3 regions of the Rouxiella sp. WC2420 genome follow, and region 2 is predicted to be linked to each of the others. Evidence: riboswitches for the same ligand, from Rfam matches in the RefSeq annotation. Region 2 holds a riboswitch; each other region holds the start of a gene.

Region 1 (7,118 bases), 1.9 Mb from region 2:
TGGTATTCAGCAGGATACCATCACTGCCTGGCGTGCCGGTGAACCACACCGGTGCGGTGATGTAACGCTCCATCAGGAATCGTTCCGGCGGGCGGATATCGGCCTCATAAAGAGTAAGACCTCCATCTTTTAGCATTTTTTCAATGCGCATCAGTTGGCGATGGCCGTTGCAATAAAGTCCAACTACCGGGCGCAGGCGGAAATCTTTTAACGGCAGCGGACGCAGGATATAGCCCTTTTCGCCGAGCAACAGTTGTTCCGTTCTCTCCTGCTGTTCAACAGGCAGAAAGGCCACTGATTCCTGTGCGGGCAGTCGAATTTTTTGTGGACCTTCGTCGGTTGCCAGCCAGAAGTCGACTTCCGTTCCCTGCGGTGTATCGCGCCAATGCCGGGTCAGCACGAAGCCTTGGCGTGGCTGAGTCTGCAAGTTGGGTTGCGCAGTAACGTGGTTGATAACGACCTCGATTTCTATAGATAAGTGCTTATTGATAGCGGCTGGTAAACGAATTTTTTAGCGCAAAGGCTTCGGAAAATGCTGCTGTTAAAGGGAAGTGACACACTAAATATAGCATGGTTATTTATACAGTTCCTGTGGTTAAAGCAGCCAGTTGAGCAACCAGTGACAAAAGAGAAGGATTAAATGCGCATACAATTACTGGGTTGACTCGCCTTTACCATTTACCGACAATTCAGCCTCTTTCATTTTCGCTTAAGCTGTGATGGCTACACTAAAGTGCAAAACCTTGAGGTCTCGATTTCAAGGGCTAAACTTCTTGCTGGTCACTCAGAGCGTAAATCGTCTGTTGTGCGTTGACAGTTTTCAACCTTATAAGAAATAAAGGTTTGCCGTACCGTGCGCGTGATGCGTACCTTAACTCTGGAATTATATGGAAGCCTATCTACAACATTTGGTCGCTCAGTCAGTGGGTTTCGCACTTATCATTGTTTCTGTCGTGGCATTTTTCGAGTCGATGGCGTTAGTGGGACTGCTGTTGCCCGGCACCGTCATGATGGCGACACTAGGTACGCTGATCGGTAGTGGTCAGGTAGGTCTTTACGAAGCATGGTTAGCTGCAGGACTAGGCTGTTTCTTTGGCGATTGGGCGTCTTACTTTATCGGACGCGCCTTTAAGGAGCCGCTACACAATTGGTCTTTTTTAAAACGTTATCAGTCAATAGTCGACAAAACTGGCAATGCCCTTGAGCAGCACAGCTTTGCGACTGTGATCCTTGGACGCTTTATCGGACCGACCCGACCTTTGGTACCGCTGCTTGCGGGCATGCTCAACCTGCCGCCTTATAAATTCGCCCCGCCAAACATTGTCGGCTGTATCACCTGGCCACCTGTTTATTTCTTGCCGGGTATTCTGGCCGGGGTGGCAATTGATATTCCGCACAGCCATGAAAGCTCGGTGTTCAAATGGGCGTTGTTTATTACCGTGGTGCTGATTTGGCTCAGTGCCTGGTTGCTTTGGCGCTGGCTGCGTTCTGATAAAACAAAATCGGATGCGGTTACTCGATGGTTGCCTTTGCCACGCCTGCGTTGGGTGAGTTTACTGAGCCTCGCGGCGACAGTGATTAGCATCTATATGCTAAGTAAGCAGCCGCTAATGCCGATTTACGCTCATTTGCTCTACAAGGTAATCACTCGGTAACAGCCTATCCCTTAGTGCCATGGCAGCGTTGGCCGCAAATGTGTATCCCGATAACTTAATTTATATGCTCATTGGGACTCACAAACTTGCGCCTTGCCATGGTGTCAAAATCCTTTAGCCAATAATTTTACTCATTCCCAATATTGCTGCTTCTGGGGCGCTGCCGTCGGTCAGTGCCTGAGTCGGCCCGTCATAAAACACGCGGCCATCAACCACCAGTAACGTTCTTTCAGCAATGCGCGCCGCATCGTCAAGGTTGTGCGACACCATCAGCAGTGTAAGTTGCTGCTGCTGACACACACTGTCGAGCAGGGCGAGCATTTCACTTCGCAGGGCCGGATCCAAGGCGGAGAAGGGCTCGTCCAGCAGTAAAATAGGCTGGCTGCGCAGCAGGCAGCGGGCCAGTGCCACACGTTGTCTCTGCCCACCGGAAAGCTGTGAAGGCAGGCGATCCAGACACTCTTTTAGCCCAACCTGTTGAGCCAGCTCAGTTAACTTCTGTTTCTGGTCGGCATCAAGCTTCAGGCCAGGATGCAGCCCCAGCCCCATATTCTGGCGAACCGAAAGATGCGAAAACAGATTGTTTTCCTGAAACAGCATCGAAACCGGACGTTTTGCCGGTGGCGAATGAGTATGATCCTGCTGATTCAGCTCGATGGTGCCTAATCCCGGCGACAAAAAACCGGCAATCAGGCTCAGCAGGGTGCTTTTTCCTGCGCCGCTGGGTCCAAGGATCGCCACGCGTTCGCCGGCAGCGATATGCAGGTCAAAGCGCATCGGTAAATGTTCATACAAATAAGTGACTTTATTTAGATTCAGCATGGCGGCCCGGTAATCTTTCGATAAGGGTAAACAGCAGGAAACATAATATCAGTAACAGCATCGCCGTCACTGCGCCTTGCTGGTTGCGGTACGAGCCCATCTGCTGATAGAGATAGAAAGGCAGTGTACGGAAATTTTCATTACCAAATAGCGCGATTACTCCAAAGTCACCTAACGAAAGCACACAGGCAAACGCCAGCGCCTGCGTCATCGGCCGTTTAAGGGCGCTCAATTCAATCCAGCGCAGCCTGTTCCAGCCCTTCATATCCAGCGACAAGCACAGCAATGAATAGCGCTCGGCCACGTCACGCATCGGATTTTCGAGAACTTTCAGTGCGTAAGGGATAGCCATCAGCGCATTAGTGAGAATTACCAGCATCCACGGTGACTGTGGCAGTCCGCTGGTGTCGCTGAGCAGCAAAAAGAAGCCGGTGGCCAGTACGATGCCGGGCATCGCCAAAATCAGCATTCCTGAAAGTTCCAGACTTTGCCCCCAGTTATTACGCTGACGCAGGCGAAGTTCGCGGCTGCTCCATAACAACATCATTGCCAGCAGCAGGCACAGCAGGCCGCTGCCAATGGCCAGTCGGACTGACATCCACAGCGATTGCCATAGCGCTTCCTGATGTAGCACGGCGAGCAGGGAATGATTCAAGCCGCTGAGGATGACGGCCACCAGCGGCGGCAAGATAAGCAGTAGGGCAAGCAGAATAAGTAAGCCATCGCTGAATCGGCGAAACAGTGAATCGGCCGGATCGCGCCAGCGCTGGGCGTGCGTATGCCCAACCGGCAGCGCCTGACTGAGCTTCTGGCTCAGCAGCACCAATCCAAGACAGCAGAATAGCTGAATCAATGCCAATAGCGCGGCGCGGCCTAAATCGTAGTCATAACTCAGAGCCTGATAGATAGCCAGCTCGATGGTAGTGGCTTTCGGACCGCCACCCAGCGATAGCACAGTGGCAAAACTGGCAAAACAGAGCATGAAAATCAGCGCGGCGGCGGGGAGAATTTGTCGTCTTAATGCTGGCCATTCCACGAATTTAAACTGTTGCCAGCCGTTCATGCCAAGCTGAGCGGCAAGCTGGCGCTGCTCGATGGCAATGTTTTCAAGGGATTGCAGCAGCAGGCGCGTTACCAGCGGCAAATTAAAGAACACATGAGCCAGCAGAATGCCTTGCAGCCCATAAGGCGAGAAACGGTATTGAAGCCCTAACGCTGCGAACAGTTGGGCGAGCCAGCCTTCGCGGCCATAAACGCTAAGGATACCAAACACCGCGACCAGCACTGGCAGCACCAGTGTCATGGCGCAAAGTCTCAGCAGCCATTGTCTGCCGGGAAAACGCCGCCGATAAAGGCTGCGGGCAAGTAAGATGGCCGGTAACACGGAACATAGCGCCGACAGCAGTGCCTGCCAAAAGGTGAAACGGATGACGTGCCACAAATAGCTATCCTGCCAGACGGCTTTTAGCTGGAGTGCCGGGGCATGGCGCAGCAGTGAGCCGAGTGCCAAAAAGGCCACCAGCAGGATAACCAATGCGGCTATGGCACCGGGCCATAGCCAGTTGGGGATTAATGGCTGACGGCGTTCTGCCATGCCTGGATCCATTTACTGCGGTTCTCAGCGACGGTTTTGGCGCTGTATTGAAGCGAAATGCTCGGTACGGTCAGGGCATCATATCCTGCTGGCAGCGGCAATTTCACCACCGGATACATCCAGTTGCCGGTAGGAATAGCGTTCTGGAAACCCGGGCTGGTGACAAATTTCATAAATTTGGCCGCCAACTCCGGATGCTTGCTGGCCGCAAGCTGGCCGGCAACTTCAACTTGCAGATAGTGACCTTCGCTGAAATTGGCCGCCGCGTAGTTGTCTTTTTTCTCTTCAATAATATGGTATGCCGGAGAAGTGGTGTAGCTCAGCACCAGATCGCTTTCCCCTTTCAGGAACAGGCCATAGGCTTCACTCCAACCTTTAGTGACCGTTACAGTCTTCTTCGCCAGCTTCTGCCAGGCCTCTGGCGCTTTGTCACCGTAAACTTTTTGCATCCATAGCAGCAGGCCCAAGCCAGGCGTGCTGGTGCGTGGATCTTCATAGATGATTTTCCAGGGCTGCGGGCTGTCGACCAATTCCTTCAGACTCTTCGGCGGGTTTTTTAGTTTGTCTTTGTTATAGACGAAAGCGAAGTAACCATAGTCGTAAGGAACGAAAGTGCTGTCGTGCCAGCCGCCCGGAATATCGAGCTGAGTTTGGTCGACGGCAGGTTTGGCAAACAGGCCAGTTTGCTCGGCTGCCTGCAACAGGTTGTTATCAAGGCCTACAACCACGTCGGCTGGGCTGTTTTTCCCCTCCATCCGCAGGCGGTTCAGCAGTGAAACGCCATCTTCTAAAGGAACATATTTCAGCTCGCAGCCGCAGTCGGCTTCGAAAGCTTTCTTTATCGCCGGGCCAGGGCCCCAATCGGCGGAGAAGGAGTCGTAGGTGTATACAGTGAGAACAGGCTTGGCAGCGAATGCCGGTGCAGCGACCAGCATCAGGCAGGGCAGTAATTTTTTAAACACTTTGCACTCCAACTTTTACCTTGAGAGAAAAATAGGCGTGGCAAAGGACTTTGAGTCAGCAAAATGCACTCTCAAATCCCTTCGCCGGTATTAACCGGATCAGGTTCGACGGGTTTTTTCTCAGCCTCAGACCGAACTTGCCTGCGCAAAATCAGTGGATCAGCACCCCGTTGAGAACGGCGCTATTGTAGAGATTATGTGACAGCGTTGAAAGCAGGTTTATGCGTCGGGGGGCGCAAACCAGGCAGATTTAAAGTCAAACCAGCCCAGAGTATTCATCCTGACCCCGCGCATGCTGCGTTGTCCTTGTAGCAATAACCAGTGGTGAAATAGCGGGTGTACATGGTTGTCGTTGACTAATTTCTGTGACCATTCCGCCAGCGGAAACTCACCGGAGCGCCATTGATTGGCGGCAATTTGCAGCCTGTCATCGAGGCAGTGCTGCATCAGCGGCAGTTCAAACAGGGTAGCAAACAGCGAAAACTCAATCGGCAAGGTGAAGTTTGCGCTGCCGAGCCAGATATCACTTGCGGCTTCTCCATTTTGCCACTTGGCGTAATCCACCACCTGAATATTAAGTTTAACATCATGTTTGGCCAGCAGAGGAGTCAGAGCCTGGCAAATGTCCCGATACTCAGAATGATCGCTATAAAAGGTGATGGTTAGCTATTGAATATTATAGGGTTTTGGCTGCTGAATCTGCGGGCGTCGATGGTGCCAGCGGGGTAACAGGCCGTAAGCCGGCGACCAATAGCGCTGATAAGCAGGGGCAGAAGCATTGAGCAGGGCAATCGGATTAAGCACCTCGCAAAGCCATTCACGCAGTGCCGGGTTCCTTCCCACGGTAGATCGCTGGTCGAAAAGCACAAAATAACAGCCTTCTTCGAGCCGACTTTCCAACTGATCGTTGGCGGTGTCATCAGCCTGTAGCTGAACGCCAGAATGTACCAGTTCCTCGGTCAGTTCCGGCAGTACCCAAATATTCACCTCATCAAGCAATGCACGATAACCGAAATAGTCATCGAAGGCGCGTATCTTGAGCTGTGTTGGCTGGTTATGAACCACTGCATAAGGTCCGGTACCCATTGGATGACGGGCAAAATCCTTCAGCGTTTGCCATTCTTGAGGCAGGATAAGCGCATGCACGCTGCCAAGCAGCCAGGGTAACCAGCGGTCTGGCGTATGGAGAAAAATATCTATCACGTTAGGGGTGGGCGATTCGACGCGTGAAAAATGACTAAACAGTGGGTGAGAATCGAGCCGCGCGAAAGTCGTGATTATATCAGCCATTTCCAGCTCGCGGCCGTGGTGAAAATGAATCGCCGGGCGCAGATAAAAACGCCAGTGCAATGGAGTCACTTCCTGCCAGTGATGTGCGATATCGCCGCGCAGTTCCCCATTTTCCTCATTTATACCAATCAGCCCGCTAAAGATCTGCTTCGCCAAATGGGTCTCGGAACGACGTAGCATGCTGCCGGGAAGCAGGCTGGGAAGAGAGCGGTAGTAAAGGACGCGAAGTATATGTTTCCCCTGGCGAAAACGACGCCCGAGCTGTGAAAGCAGCATTTGGCGAACTACCGTTTTGTCTCCCACCAGCTGTACTAACTGATCAACGCGGTCCTGCTCCAGCAGTTCCTCGGCCCGCATCTGCTGCAATGCCAGACCAGTAAACAGAAACGTTAGCCGCGACTTTTTACCTCTGCCAGCTTCCGCCTCCCAATGGAGCCAGCCCTCATTTTGCATGTTGCCCAGCAGCGATCGCATATGTCGGCGCGAACAGCTAAGGGCTTCGGACAGCGCCTGTAACGTAGTTTCTACGGGTTCTCCATGGCAAAACTGCCATAGGCGAAGGAACTGCTGCTGCAAACGTGGCGATGACATAAAAGAGGAACTCCTGTAAGCAAACCCATCAATTTATCTTTCCCTATATTACGACCATAATCTCTGGCAACAAAGAGTCCTGTAGCGTGATGCTTGCTGCTTCACTGCTGCCAGCCGTTTTCTGAGTAATGGTGAAATGTCGCCAGCCAGTGAGGTCACTCACTGGTTTTTTTGTGTTTACTCTCTTACGCTTAGAGTTGAATG
Region 2 (7,118 bases):
TTTCTTTTGCTACAACTATATTCTGTTCTTTTTCCTGAGCTGGTTCCCCGCTTATCTGGTACAGGCCCACGGTCTAAATATCAAAGAAATGAGCCTGACGACAGTTATCCCCTGGATTGTCGGCTTCTTTGGGTTGGCACTGGGCGGCATCATTTCCGATAAAATATTCAATATTACCGGGCGTTTACTGCTGTCGCGAAAAATTGTGTTAGTCGTCAGTCTGCTGGCGGCGGCGGTTTGCGTCGCGCTGGCAGGTGTGGTCACCAGCGTGGTTCCCGCCGTATTGCTCATGTCGATTTCAATCTTCTTCCTCTATACCACCGGCGCCATTTATTGGGCGATCATTCAAGACGTGGTGCATAAATCGAAGGTTGGCAGCGCCAGCGGCTTTATTCATCTGGTCGGCAGTATTTCAGGGATTATCGGTCCGATTGCGACGGGTTTTATTGTGCAAAATACCGGTCATTTTGACAGTGCTTTTATTCTCGCCGGTGGCGTGGCAGCCGTTGGAGCAGTTCTGGTGTTCTTTGTCATCAAGCCGCCGAAACATCAACCTCAAACGCATATTTCCCACTCTTAAAGCCCTGCCCCGGCCTTTGTGCCGGGGTAAACCCAAATTAGTTATACCTGGAGCACCCTACAATGACACAGGTTTCAACTTCTGCACCTGCCGCCATGACCCAACAAGAGCGCTCGATTTTGAAACGCGTCGCTGGGGCATCGGCAATCGGTACTGCCGCTGAATATTATGACTTTTTCGCCTATGGCACTGCCGCGGTACTTTTTTTCGGTCAGCTATTTTTCCCCAGTACCGATCCGTTAGTCAGTACGTTGGCAGCTTTTGCCACCTACGCTGTGGGATTTCTGGCGCGCCCGCTGGGCGGGATCGTATTCGGGCATATCGGCGACAAAGTCGGGCGTAAAAAAGCCTTGGTGATCACTATTCTGATTGTCGGTCTTGGCACCTTCTGCATCGGGCTGCTGCCGACCTATGAAAAAATCGGCTTTTGGGCACCCGTGCTGCTGATACTGATCCGCGTACTGCAAGGCTTTGGGGTCGGCGGTGAGCAGGCTGGAGCGGTTTTGATGACCGCAGAATATTCGCGCCCCGAACGCCGTGGCTTCTTCGCCAGCTGGGTGCAAATTGGCGCGCCGCTAGGCTTCCTGCTGCCCTCGGCGCTGTTTGCCGTGCTCAATTCTCAGCTTAGCCCCGAACAAATGCTAGCCTGGGGATGGAGAATTCCTTTCCTTATCAGCCTATTACTGGTAATCGTCGGGCTGTTCATCCGCCTTAGAATTGATGAATCGCCGGTATTTGCCGAGATCCGTCAAACCAAAGCGGTGGAATCCCGGCCGGTGGTCGAAGTCATTCGCCTCTATCCGGGCATTATTATTAAAGGGGTCTGCGCCAAACTGATCGAGGCCTGTGCTTTTGCAATGTTCACGGTGATCGTGCTGGCCTTCGGCAAAGCCAATCATCTCAGCGCCAGTATTTTGCTGGATGCGATGATTGTGGCCGTGATCCTCGAAATATTTTCTATCCCATTGATGGGTAAACTCTCGGACCGTATCGGCAGAAAACCGGTCTACATGGCGGGCGCGGTATTACTGGTGATTGGCATTATTCCGTTCTTTCTGGTGCTCAGGCAGGACACATTCTGGATGACGCAAATCGCGATGATTCTGGCGCTGACCTTTGGCCACAGTATGTGCTACGCGCCGCAAGCATCGTATTTTCCAGAGCTGTTTCCCACTCGCATCCGCTGCAGCGGCATCGCGCTTATCTGGCAGATTGGCTCACTTATCGGCAGTGGCGTGCTCGGGCTTTTGGCGGTCAAAATTCTGCAAGTCACCGGCGGCGATTACCACGGGCTGGCGATTTACATGATGGTGCTGGGGGTCATCTCGATTATTGGACTGATGATGATGCCGGAAACCGCTCCCGGCGTGCGCGGCAGTGAATATCATAGCTGGGGTGAAAAACGCTGAAACTGGACGGGCAATGGAATTTACCGGCGCCCGAACCACACATTCAAGGCCAATATCGATTGCAAAACCTGTTGGAAACTCATGCTATTATGGAGTTATCACCCATTCAAATCGCGCCCTTCGCTATGACAGAATCTTATGAATTGAGCGGTAATGTACCGGTAAATCAGCAAATTTATCGCACTTTGCGACAGGACATTGTCGCCTGTGTGATAGCGCCGGGTGCATTTCTTTCGGAAAAGGAAATTTCAGCACGATTCAATGTCTCACGGCAGCCGGTTCGTGAAGCTTTTATCAAGCTGGCGGAAGCCGGACTGGTACAGGTGCTGCCACAGCGCGGTACTTTTGTGATGAAAATCTCCGCCAAACGCGTGGCCGATGGCCGTTTTATCCGCGAAGCGCTGGAAACAGCAGTCATCCGCCGCGCGGCCAGCGTGGTAACCGAACAGGATTTATCACTGCTCGCACACAATCTTCAGCGACAAGAGCTGGCGGCCAAGAGCAATCAGGCACAGGAATTTTTGCAGCTCGACGACGAGTTTCACCGTCTGATTGCGCAAATTATCGACTGCCGACTGGCCTGGGAAACCATCGAGAATATCAAGGCCACCATGGACCGAGTGCGCTTCTTCTCGCTTAGCAAGGTCTCGCCGCCAGAGAATCTGATCGCGCAGCACTACAATATTTACGCCGCCTTGCAGGCAAGAAATCCCGATGCAGCCGAGCAGGCTTTGCGAGCCCATTTGCAGGAAATGATCTTCTCGATAACCCCCATTGCCGAGCAGAACAGCGAATGGTTTGAGGTGGAATAAGCGTAAAAGAGTGCGATCTGCGCCACGATTTTTGCAGTTCATCGCAACCTGTATGACAGCCTGGAGTAAGCTGTAAACCATGTTTCTCAGGCTGGTAACGTGCTATGACCGCGATCGATGCTTTAGCCTCACCGCTGCAAAAACTTTATTACAACGCTCAGAATACCCTGGCTTTATCAGATCTTGATGAAGAAAAAATCAGCCAGATAGCCCGCGACCTTGATAGCGCCAGCAGTGATGAAGAGCACTATGTCACAGGCTGGATGGCACTTAATTCCGTGGTGCTGATTCGCCGTTACCAAAACAACCGAGGCAGCGCCGATGGTCTGGTCTTCACCCGCGCCAATAAATATCGCCTTAGCGTGCAATCGGTGATGTTCCGCATTCCTAAACCCTTGCTCTGGGTGACTTTCCGCCGCCGTCCACGGACCATGAAAGTGATTACTTACAATCGCTTGGGCAGCCAGCAAGATAGCCTGCAACAGTTTGATAATATTCAGGAAGAAGAATTAAAACAACAGCTGGAGGCGGATTGGCGCGAGCTGAATGACTATCTTGGTTTAGCCTGCTGGCAGCGAGAAAACGGCCAACCTTTGTGGAATGCGTTGCAGAAAAACGTCTCGCCAGAAAGGATCTTAAAACTTTGTCAGAGCCATTTTTTCACTCACAGCAGGCTGCAAAAAGAGGGAGATTTTGAAGGGTTGTGGCATAGGGGCCTGTTTATTGCCCGTCGCGGCGACGGTGCGGCTGCATTGCAGCTGTCATGGCAAAATACGCAAACGCAGGAGGTGGCCAGCTATCTTTTCGAGATCTTCAAGAAAGACACTGGCCCTACCCGCCTGCGGCTTTCGCTCAGGCCGGGCAAACAGGAAAAGTTCTACCCGCTCAACCCGTTTGACGCGCAACACTTATACGACGCGATGCAGATGTTTGAACGCGCCGAAGGTGCCCTAGGCGTCCTTGAGCAAAAGTCTTACCACCAACGATGAAAATGATGTACCGGGCCAATACCTTCACCGACCTCAAGTGAATCCGCCTGCTGTAGCGCCTGTTGCAGATATGCTTTCGCGGCGCTGACAGTGTCAATCCAGTTGGCATTTCTAGGTCTGAGCGCGGCAAGCGCAGCGCTCAAGGTACAACCGGTGCCATGAGTATGACGGGTTGCTACGCGCGGTGCGGTAAACCGTTGGTGATAGTGAGCGGTCATTAGCCAGTCTGGACTTTCATTATCGCTTAAATGCCCACCTTTCATTAATACCGCTTCACAGCCCAGCTCCAGCAGCGCTTCACCCTGACGGCACATTTCTTGCTCGGTGGTGGCCATTTCACAATCCAGCAGCGCAGCAGCTTCAGGAAGATTAGGCGTAATCAGCGAAACCTGCGGCAGCAGCCATTTGCGCAGCGCTTCAACGGCATCAGGCGTCAGCAGCGGGTCGCCACTTTTCGCCAGCATTACCGTATCCAACACCACAAAGACCGGGGCTTTTTCCAGCATGCGATAATAGCGCAAACGTTCCGCCACGACTTCCACCACCGCAGTATTGGCCAGCATGCCAATTTTGGCGCTGTCGATGCGCACGTCGCTTAATACTGAATCGAGCTGCGCGCCAACAAAGCCAGGTTCAATGTTATAAACCGACTGCACACCACGGGTATTTTGCGCCACTAACGCGGTGATAACACTGGTGCCGTAGGCCTCCAACGCCGAAAAGGTTTTCAAATCTGCCTGAATCCCTGCTCCACCGCTAGGATCGGTACCCGCAATGGTTAATGCATTGATGCGCTGACTCATAGCTCACCTACCCTGAAATTTTTAGCAGTGAGCCGTTTGGCGTCGAGGGAATAAAGCGCGTCAAGGAAAGCTGGCTGGAAGCTGCCGGGTCCTTTGGCCTCCTGGCTGGCGATTTCTCCTGCACAGGACATCACCCGACAGGCCGCCGCAACATTGGATAACCTGTCGCCCGGAAGAGAAACAAAGGCCGCAACTACCGCCGATAGCGCACAGCCGGTACCAACAACCTTCGTCATCAACGCGTCGCCACCAGAAACCGCGCAGGTATTTTCGCCGTAGCAGATATAATCGATTTCACCTGTTACCGCGACTATCGCTCCGATCTGCAGAGCCAGGCTTTGCGCTGCGGGTAATGCGGCTAATGAAGTATCGGCACTGTCGACGCCACGACCAGAAGCTGCCAGCCCGCTGAGGGCCATGATTTCAGAAGCATTACCCCGGATTGCCGCAGGACGGAGTCTGATAATTTCCTGACAAAACTCTGAGCGCCAGCTGAGTGCGCCGACCGCTACGGGATCAAGCACCCATGGTTTACCCGCATTATTGGCGGCGTGGATGGCGGCTAGCATGGATTGGGCGCGAGAGTCGGTCAAGGTGCCGACGTTTACCAGCAGGGCGCTGGAGATTGCGCTGAACTGCGCGGCCTCGCGGGAGTCAATCACCATCGCAGGTGAAGCACCGAGGGCTAAAAGCACATTGGCCGTTATCGACTGCACCACGTCATTGGTCATGCAATGTACCAAAGGCGAGGCCTGACGAAGCTGGTTTAAGGCATCCGCGGCTTTTTCACCGGGAAAGGCTGAAGGTCGAGTGGTCATAAATTTCCCCACCGGCGTTCAAGAAGGGGTACCGGGTGGAGATACCACGACTTCCCTACGCTGGCATTATCCAGATCAGGTAATACGGGTATTTCTCAGCCTTCACGAAGAAGGGCACCCCGAGTCATTAATGCTTATAGTACTAAATAATTATGCAGTACTTGATAATTATGGAGCAGCGACGGTATGACCTTCGCCAACATAACTATATCCATGGGCTTCCATGAATTTTGATACCGCTAATTCAGCAGTAGAAATCACTTCTGCAAGCGGCAAATTAGCATCGATATTTATAACTTCTGAACCAACAAAGTTCAGTAAAGGAACGACTGCAATTTTTTTAGCCAGCGAGTTGCGGCTATGATCCGGCTTGCGCGCACAGGCAACATCAAGGTCAACATTAAGTTTGATGACCAGGTCAGGCTTCTGCTGAGTCATCCATTCAAAAGCTTTCCATTCACGCTGGGCAATCCACTGTACAAAACGATTACCCTTTATCTTTTCAGGAATGGTAGGACCATCAAAGGCGCTTGGAATTTCAACTTGTGGAAAACGGTCAGATAATATGATGTTACCCTGCTGGCGTAACGCCAGCATACGACGAAAGCGCAATAGTCGACGTATAACAAAAATCATGATTACCGAAGCAGCCAACGGGCCTGGCGCGGCCTTATCAACCTTGACTTTATTATTCGCAATCGACTTTTTAAGAAAACGTCCCATGAAGGGAAACTTGACAACGACGCGTTCGACATTACCCGCCTGTTTTCCCAGGTGAACCATTTCAGCCGGGCCATATTTTTCAACGCAGGTAATAAGATGTTCACAGACAGTGGATTTACCAGAACCATCGCTGCCAATCACCGATATTAGCGGTGGAAGCTTAGAGTGCATAAAAATAATCTCTCCAGAATATACTCCCAATAATATACCATTGGTAAACAAGGATGTCGCTGAAGGTAGCTCTTATAGCTAATAGCAAGGGGAAAAAATATTTTGAAGGGCCGGTCGATTAGCATAGAATAGTTTTTTTAAAAAATTAGGTTTTTGATGTGAGTCAACAGATTAGAGCCATTGCTAATCATCCCCCTGTGCGAGTGATAGCGATAACAGGTTGTGATGGTTCAGGTAAATCGACTTTAGCAGCCAGCTTGGTAAGCCAACTTTCTTCGCAATACCCAACGGAATCACTTTACCTTGGTCAGTCCTCAGGACGTATCGGTGAATGGATTAGCGAACTTCCGATTATTGGTGCTCCTTTTGGCCGTTATTTGCTAAAGAAGTCTGAAAAAGTTAACGACCGCCCTTCTGCTCCTCCAGGTAATGTAACCGCGCTGGTGATCTACTCACTTTCCTGCTGGCGAGCTTACAAGTTCCGTAAGATGTTGAAGAAGAGTAAACAGGGTCTTTTGCTGGTTACCGATCGCTATCCTCAGGCCGAAGTTGCCGGTTTCCGTTTTGATGGCCCGCAGCTTCCTAAAGTCATGGGGGGTAATGCCTGGGTCTGCGCTCTAAGAAAGCGTGAGCAAGAACTGTATCAATGGATGGCCTCTTATCCGCCTCTGTTATTGATTCGACTTGATATCGATGAACAAACGGCACATTCACGCAAGCCCGATCACAAGCTTGAAGCATTGCGTGACAAGATTAGGGTTATACCTGGTCTTACTTTTAATGGTGCGAAGATCCTGGACTTGGATGGTCGAG
Region 3 (7,118 bases), 1.6 Mb from region 2:
CTCTTCGCGCATTGCGCCGGTATCGATCATGCAGAATCCTTTCTTAGGACTGGTGGTACTGGCGCGACAAGCTGTGTACTGCTTCAACGAAAGCACCGGCGTTTTCAGGCGGAACGTCCTGATGAATGCCGTGACCCAGATTGAAGACATGACCATTGCCGTGCCCGTAGCTGGACAAAATAGTATCGACTTCTTGTTCGATACGCGCTGGGGATGCATAGAGCATAGACGGGTCCATGTTACCTTGCAGCGCAACTTTATCGCCCACGCGACGACGGGCTTCGCCGATGTCGGTGGTCCAGTCGAGACCCAGCGCATCACAGCCGGTCGCCGCAATCGCTTCCAGCCACTGTCCGCCGCCTTTGGTGAACAGCGTAACCGGCACGCGGCGTCCGTCATTTTCACGGATCAGGCCGTCGACAATCTTGTGCATGTAATTCAGGGAAAACTCAAGGTAATCGCGGCCAGTCAACACGCCGCCCCAAGAGTCAAACACCATCACCGACTGCGCACCAGCCTTGATTTGTGCGTTGAGATAGAGAATTACGCTGTCGGCCAGTTTGTCGAGTAACAGGTGCAGCGTGGCAGGCTCGGCATACATCATCTTCTTGATTTTAGTGAAAGCTTTGCTGCTGCCGCCTTCAATCATGTAGGTTGCCAGCGTCCAGGGGCTGCCTGAGAAACCAATCAGCGGCACTTCGCCTTTAAGATTCTTACGGATAGTTCGCACGGCGTTCATCACGTAGCCCAGCTCATCTTCCGGATCGGGAATTGGCAATTTGGCAACGTCGGCGTAGCAAGTCAGCGGCGAAGAGAAACGTGGACCCTCTCCCGCTTCGAAATAAAGCCCCAGACCCATGGCGTCAGGAATGGTCAGAATATCTGAGAACAGGATCGCGGCATCCAGAGGATAACGGCGCAAAGGTTGCAGAGTGACTTCACAGGCCAACTCGGCATTTTTGCAAAGCGACATAAAATCGCCTGCCTCTGCACGTGTCGCTTTGTATTCTGGCAAATAGCGGCCAGCCTGGCGCATCATCCATACCGGGGTAATATCTACGGGCTGACGTAACAGTGCGCGCAGGTAGCGATCGTTTTTTAACTCATTCATTCTTGACAAGATCCTTTAATATTTTGCTGATCTTTTGGGGTATGGCGGACCCGGATGGGCAGCCTGACTTTGGTGAGCACGAGCCAGGCGCCTAAAAATAAGGCGAACATTGTAGCACGTCGGGCCTAAGATTCTTCCTCTGCGCGGCAGAGAACCACGGTATCTTCAATCAGGCGACGGGCAATAGTGCCAATGGCCGGTAGCAACGGCAAAGCATCGTAACGATACCAACCGGCATTGAGCAGCTCCTTGGGATCATGACGTATTTCGCCGCTGTCGTAATCGGCCATAAATGCCATCATCAAAGAATTTGGGAATGGCCAAGGCTGTGAGCTGACGTAACGGATATTTTTAACCCGAATATTGCTCTCTTCCATTACTTCACGAACGACAGTTTCTTCCAGAGTTTCGCCTACCTCGGCGAAACCGGCCAAAACCGTGTGTACACCACCGCGATGGCGAACATGTTGAGCTAACAGGATCTCGTTGCCGCGGCGGATAGCCACAATCATGCACGGTGCAATCTGCGGGTAATAGCGCTCTTTACAATTTCCACAAAGTGCCGCCCATTCGGTTTTACTGACGTGCATTTCATGGCCGCAATAGCCGCAAAACTTGTGAGATCGATAGAATTCAGAGAGCTGAACGCCACGGCCTACCAGCTGGAACAATCCGCGATCCTGATCCAGCAGCTGTCGTGCAGAAAGCATTTGATCCTTCATGCTTTTGCGGATCAACCACACCGGTTCTCCCTGCCACTCGCCGATCTGTCGCCCTGTATCGCCAACAAAAGAAAAGTGCCTGGCCGATCCTTTTGGCAAGGATCCCTCTGGCAACCACAGCTTGCCGTCAAGACTGATAACCCACCAGCCGCTGTGTTGATCTGTTATTTGGATTTCCATTTTTTATTGCAAACCTCGACTACACTGAGAAGTCTGGGACACAAAAGTTACATAAGTAATCTTCAACGTATTGGCTATTTATCGTTATTCACAGGGACTCAACCATGTTAAATCGTCTTGAAAGATTGACCCAACGCGTCGGTGGTAACCACGAGTTGATCGATCAATGGCTGCAGGCGCGCAAGGAACTCCTGGTTTCTTACTGCACTCTCGTTGGCCTGAAACCTAATAAAGAAAAACATACGCCGCTGAACGAGAAAGCCCTGGATAACTTCTGCCATAACCTGGTTGACTACCTGTCTGCAGGACATTTTCACCTTTATCACAGGATAGTTGAAGAATCCGACGGCCCCCAAGCAGCAATTTCGTTACTGGCAGCAAGGATTTTTCCCGCGCTCGATGCCAATACGGAAACTATCATGGCTTTCCATGACAGTTATACAGAAACCGATCTCGACGATGAGAACATCTACGAATTCAACTATGCGCTCTCAGATATCGGGGAAGCACTCGATGCCCGTTTTGAGCTTGAAGATCAGCTCATTACGTTAGCTCTGGATACTAAAATCGCGCCATTGCCACCCGTTGCAAACGATGAGGCAATAGTACGACCGGCTTAACAGTTTTGTTCTAAAACCCTGCAAAGGGTTGTGTTTTATAATTAGCCTCGTATATTGGGGCTTCTTAAACGGCCTGGAAATCGCAGGCCAATTCTTGTCGGAGTGCCTAGCGCAGACTTCCCAAAAGGAAATTTGCCAGGCTGAGACCGTTAATTCGGGATCCGCGGAACCTGATCGGGTTAGTACCCGCGAAGGGAACAAGAGTAACTTATTTGCGTTTGGCCGTTCGTCTCCGTAGTTGTTAAAAACTGCTGCGCCGCAAGGTCCTGACACATCGCTTTACTCCCGCTGTAAATCTCCTGACAAGCAATTTTCCCTATCGCCAAAAACGAGGAATTTGCTATGTCGAACACCCCTGATACTCAGAATGTCCCGGTAAAAAAAACCAGTCATCGTCGTCAGCAACGTGCCGAAGCACAGGCTTTTATCGACAGCTTACAGGGCGTCGCCTTCCCTAACTCCAAACGAATTTATCTGCAGGGCAGCCACGATGACATTCTGGTGCCAATGCGCGAGATCCAGCTCAGCCCGACGATGATCGGCGGCACTAAAGATGATCCGAAGTTTGAAGATAACGAAGCGATCCCGGTTTATGACACCGCCGGCCCATACGGCGATCCCGAATCAAAGATAGACGTGCACCGTGGCTTGGATAAAGTACGTGCCCGCTGGATCGAAGCGCGCCAGGACACTGAACAGCTGCCACAGGTCAGCTCTGGCTTTACCCAGCAGCGCATGGCTGACGAAGGTCTGGATCATCTGCGTTTCGAGCACTTGCCCCGTCCGCGCAAAGCTAAAGCCGGCAAATGCGTGACCCAGCTGCACTATGCGCGCCAGGGTATTGTCACGCCGGAAATGGAATATATCGCCCTGCGTGAAAATATGGGTCGTGAGCGCATTCGCGGTGAAGTGCTGCTGCAACAGCATCCGGGCGAAAGCTTTGGCGCCAACCTGCCACAGAATATTACCGCCGAGTTTGTGCGTGACGAAGTCGCCGCCGGCCGCGCAATCATTCCTGCCAATATCAACCACCCAGAATCTGAGCCGATGATCATTGGCCGAAACTTCCTGGTAAAAATCAACGCCAACATCGGCAATTCGGCGGTCACCTCTTCCATTGAAGAAGAAGTTGAAAAACTGGTGTGGTCAACTCGTTGGGGTGCGGACACGGTGATGGATCTGTCAACTGGCCGCTACATCCATGAAACCCGTGAATGGATCATGCGTAACAGTCCGGTTCCTATCGGCACCGTGCCAATCTATCAGGCGCTGGAAAAAGTCAACGGCGTGGCAGAAGATCTTAACTGGGAAATGTTCCGCGATACGCTGCTGGAACAGGCCGAGCAAGGTGTCGATTACTTCACCATCCACGCGGGCGTATTGCTGCGCTACGTGCCGATGACTGCCAAACGGCTTACAGGTATCGTGTCACGCGGCGGTTCGATCATGGCGAAATGGTGCCTGTCGCATCATCAGGAAAGCTTCCTCTATCGCCATTTCCGTGAAATTTGTGAAATCTGTGCGGCCTACGATGTTTCGCTTTCACTCGGCGATGGTCTGCGTCCGGGTTCGATTCAAGATGCTAATGACGAAGCGCAGTTTGCCGAGCTGAAAACGCTGGGCGAGCTGACTAAAATTGCCTGGGAATACGACGTGCAGGTGATGATTGAAGGTCCTGGACATGTGCCGATGCAGATGATCCGCCGCAACATGACTGAAGAACTGGATAAATGTCATGAAGCGCCGTTTTATACCCTCGGGCCGCTAACCACTGATATTGCTCCAGGCTACGATCACTTTACCTCAGGAATTGGCGCCGCGATGATCGGCTGGTTTGGCTGCGCGATGCTGTGCTATGTAACGCCAAAAGAGCATCTTGGTTTGCCGAACAAAGAAGACGTTAAACAAGGTTTGATTACCTACAAGATCGCCGCGCACGCTGCGGATCTGGCAAAAGGCCATCCGGGCGCACAGATCCGCGATAACGCCATGTCGAAAGCGCGTTTCGAATTCCGTTGGGAAGATCAGTTTAATCTGGCACTGGATCCGGCCACCGCTCGTGCCTATCACGATGAAACCCTGCCGCAAGAGTCTGGAAAAGTCGCACACTTCTGTTCGATGTGCGGGCCAAAATTCTGCTCAATGAAAATTACTCAGGAAGTTCGCGAATATGCCGCGGCGCTTGAAGCCCAAGCTATTCCGATCGACATCGTTGAAACCGGCATGTTGCAGATGTCAGCAGAGTTTCGCCAGCGCGGCAGCGAGCTTTATCATCCGGCCGACAAAATTGAAGAAGGAGTGGGTAAATGAATATCCCGTCTACCCCGTTTCCGGCAGTGCCTTATTACCTCGGCCTGTATCCAGTAGTCGACAGTGTCGAGTGGGTCCGTCGATTGCTTGAAGCCGGTGTAAAAACGCTGCAACTCAGAATTAAAGACCTGCCCGACGCCGAGGTTGAACCGGCAATTATCGAGGCTATAAAACTGGGTCGCCAGTATGAGGCGCGACTGTTTATCAATGATTACTGGCATCTGGCGGTGAAACATCAGGCCTACGGTATTCATCTTGGACAGGAAGATCTGGATACTACCGATTTGCTGGCGATTCATCAGGCCGGTCTGCGTTTGGGCGTTTCTACCCACGATGAAGCCGAGTTGGAACGCGCCATCAGTGTGCATCCTTCCTACATTGCCTTGGGTCACGTATTTCCCACACAAACCAAAGATATGCCCTCTGCACCGCAAGGGCTGGCAGAGTTGGCGCATCACATCAAACAACTGAACGGCAGATTCCCGACTGTTGCGATCGGCGGGATCAGCCTTGAGCGCGTGCAGCCTGTAATGGAATGCGGTGTTGGCAGCGTGGCGGTGGTCAGCGCGATCACCAAGGCAGCAGACTGGCGTGCAGCGACGCAGCAATTAATCGAGCTTTGCCCTTACCGGGACGACAACCATGCTCAACGATAATGAATTTATGCGCTATAGCCGACAGCTTTTGCTGGAAGATGTCGGCATGGAAGGTCAAGAGAAAATCCGCGCAGCGAAGGTGTTGATCGTCGGACTTGGTGGCCTAGGCTCTCCGGCTGCGCTTTATCTGGCGGCGGCAGGGGTTGGCACGCTGTTTTTAGCCGATGACGACACGCTGCACGTCTCCAATTTGCAGCGACAAATTCTGTATCGCACGGCGGATATCGACAGCCACAAGGCAAAAACTGCCCAGCGCGAGTTGGAGAAATTGAATCCGCTGTGTCAGACCGAAGTGTTTACCGAACGTCTGAATCAAGACAACCTTGAGGCAATCGTTTCTCGGGCCGACTTGGTATTGGACTGCAGTGACAATATGTCAACCCGACACGCGGTCAACAAAGCCTGCGTCGAGGCAGGAAAGCCGCTGATCAGCGGCAGCGCGGTTGGCTTCAGCGGCCAGCTGTTGGTGATTGAAGCGCCCTATGTTCACGGCTGCTATCGCTGCCTGTATCCCGATTTAGAAACCCCCACCCGCAACTGCCGCACCGCCGGAGTATTAGGTCCGGTGGTTGGGGTGATCGGCACATTGCAGGCGCTGGAAGCAATCAAGATGCTGGCCGGTGCCACCAGCCCGCTGAGCGGAAAACTGAGACTGTTCGACGGCAAACAGCAAAGCTGGCGGACTCTGCAACTGACGAGATCGGTGGGTTGCCCGGTCTGTGGGGCACTCAAATGAAAATTACCGTTAACGACGCAGACTATCATTTTGACACGCCGCTGACTGTGGATTCACTGCTGACCTTTCTCGAACAACCGCTATCTGGCAGTGCGCTTGCCGTTAATCAAGTCATTGTTCCTCGCCCGCACTGGGCGGAGCATAGGCTGAATGACGGAGACAACGTTGTTGTTTTTCAAGCAATTGCCGGAGGATAAACCATGCTAAAAATTGCCGATACTACCTTTACCTCACGCCTGTTCACCGGAACGGGTAAGTTCGCCAGCTCTGCATTAATGCAGCAGGCAATTATCGCCTCTGGCAGTCAGTTGGTGACCATGGCGATGAAGCGCGTCGACCTGAAACGCGGCGGTGACGATATTCTTAACCCGTTGCAATCTTTGGGAGTACGCCTGCTGCCTAACACCTCGGGAGCAAAAACGGCCGAGGAGGCGATTTTTGCCGCCCAATTGGCCCGCGAAGCACTGGGAACTCAATGGATCAAGCTCGAGATCCACCCGGATTTACGCTACCTACTGCCCGATCCGGTGGAAACGCTGAAAGCTGCCGAAGCGCTGGTGAAGCAGGGATTTATCGTGCTGCCGTATTGCAGCGCCGATCCCGTGCTGTGCAAACGCCTGGAAGAAGTCGGTTGCGCCGCAGTAATGCCGCTAGGATCGCCGATCGGTTCTAATCAAGGCCTGCAAACCCGTGAGTTCCTGCGCATTATTATTGAACAGGCAAAGGTACCAGTGGTTGTCGATGCAGGAATTGGCGCACCAAGCCAGGCAGCGGAAGCAATTG

The links. A riboswitch is a leader RNA that binds a small molecule or an ion and turns the genes downstream of it on or off. The one in region 2 is predicted to bind thiamine pyrophosphate.
Region 1: linked by a shared signal. The riboswitch ahead of thiB (thiamine ABC transporter substrate binding subunit) and the one ahead of thiM (hydroxyethylthiazole kinase) in region 2 are both predicted to bind thiamine pyrophosphate.
Region 3: linked by a shared signal. The riboswitch ahead of thiC (phosphomethylpyrimidine synthase ThiC) and the one ahead of thiM (hydroxyethylthiazole kinase) in region 2 are both predicted to bind thiamine pyrophosphate.

What each region holds. Positions count from the first base shown of each region.
Region 1 is NZ_CP165628.1:4,598,312-4,605,429, reverse strand. Features, by position in the region: gene AB3G37_RS21245 (DNA polymerase II) at 1-427, opposite strand, end outside; gene AB3G37_RS21240 (DedA family protein) at 888-1,655, shown strand; gene thiQ (thiamine ABC transporter ATP-binding protein ThiQ) at 1,770-2,477, opposite strand; gene thiP (thiamine/thiamine pyrophosphate ABC transporter permease ThiP) at 2,461-4,071, opposite strand; gene thiB (thiamine ABC transporter substrate binding subunit) at 4,047-5,033, opposite strand; TPP riboswitch at 5,092-5,213, opposite strand; partial or broken gene sgrR (HTH-type transcriptional regulator SgrR) at 5,253-6,914, opposite strand.
Region 2 is NZ_CP165628.1:1,264,345-1,271,462, reverse strand. Features, by position in the region: gene AB3G37_RS05955 (MFS transporter) at 1-580, shown strand, start outside; gene AB3G37_RS05950 (MFS transporter) at 643-1,989, shown strand; gene AB3G37_RS05945 (GntR family transcriptional regulator) at 2,115-2,801, shown strand; gene AB3G37_RS05940 (hypothetical protein) at 2,906-3,790, shown strand; gene thiD (bifunctional hydroxymethylpyrimidine kinase/phosphomethylpyrimidine kinase) at 3,775-4,593, opposite strand; gene thiM (hydroxyethylthiazole kinase) at 4,590-5,411, opposite strand; TPP riboswitch at 5,447-5,543, opposite strand; gene AB3G37_RS05925 (thymidylate kinase) at 5,580-6,305, opposite strand; gene AB3G37_RS05920 (hypothetical protein) at 6,464-7,118, shown strand, end outside.
Region 3 is NZ_CP165628.1:4,941,214-4,948,331, forward strand. Features, by position in the region: gene nfi (deoxyribonuclease V) at 1-30, opposite strand, end outside; gene hemE (uroporphyrinogen decarboxylase) at 44-1,111, opposite strand; gene nudC (NAD(+) diphosphatase) at 1,237-2,013, opposite strand; gene AB3G37_RS22760 (Rsd/AlgQ family anti-sigma factor) at 2,118-2,633, shown strand; TPP riboswitch at 2,722-2,847, shown strand; gene thiC (phosphomethylpyrimidine synthase ThiC) at 2,976-4,943, shown strand; gene thiE (thiamine phosphate synthase) at 4,940-5,599, shown strand; gene AB3G37_RS22775 (ThiF family adenylyltransferase) at 5,586-6,335, shown strand; gene thiS (sulfur carrier protein ThiS) at 6,332-6,532, shown strand; gene AB3G37_RS22785 (thiazole synthase) at 6,536-7,118, shown strand, end outside.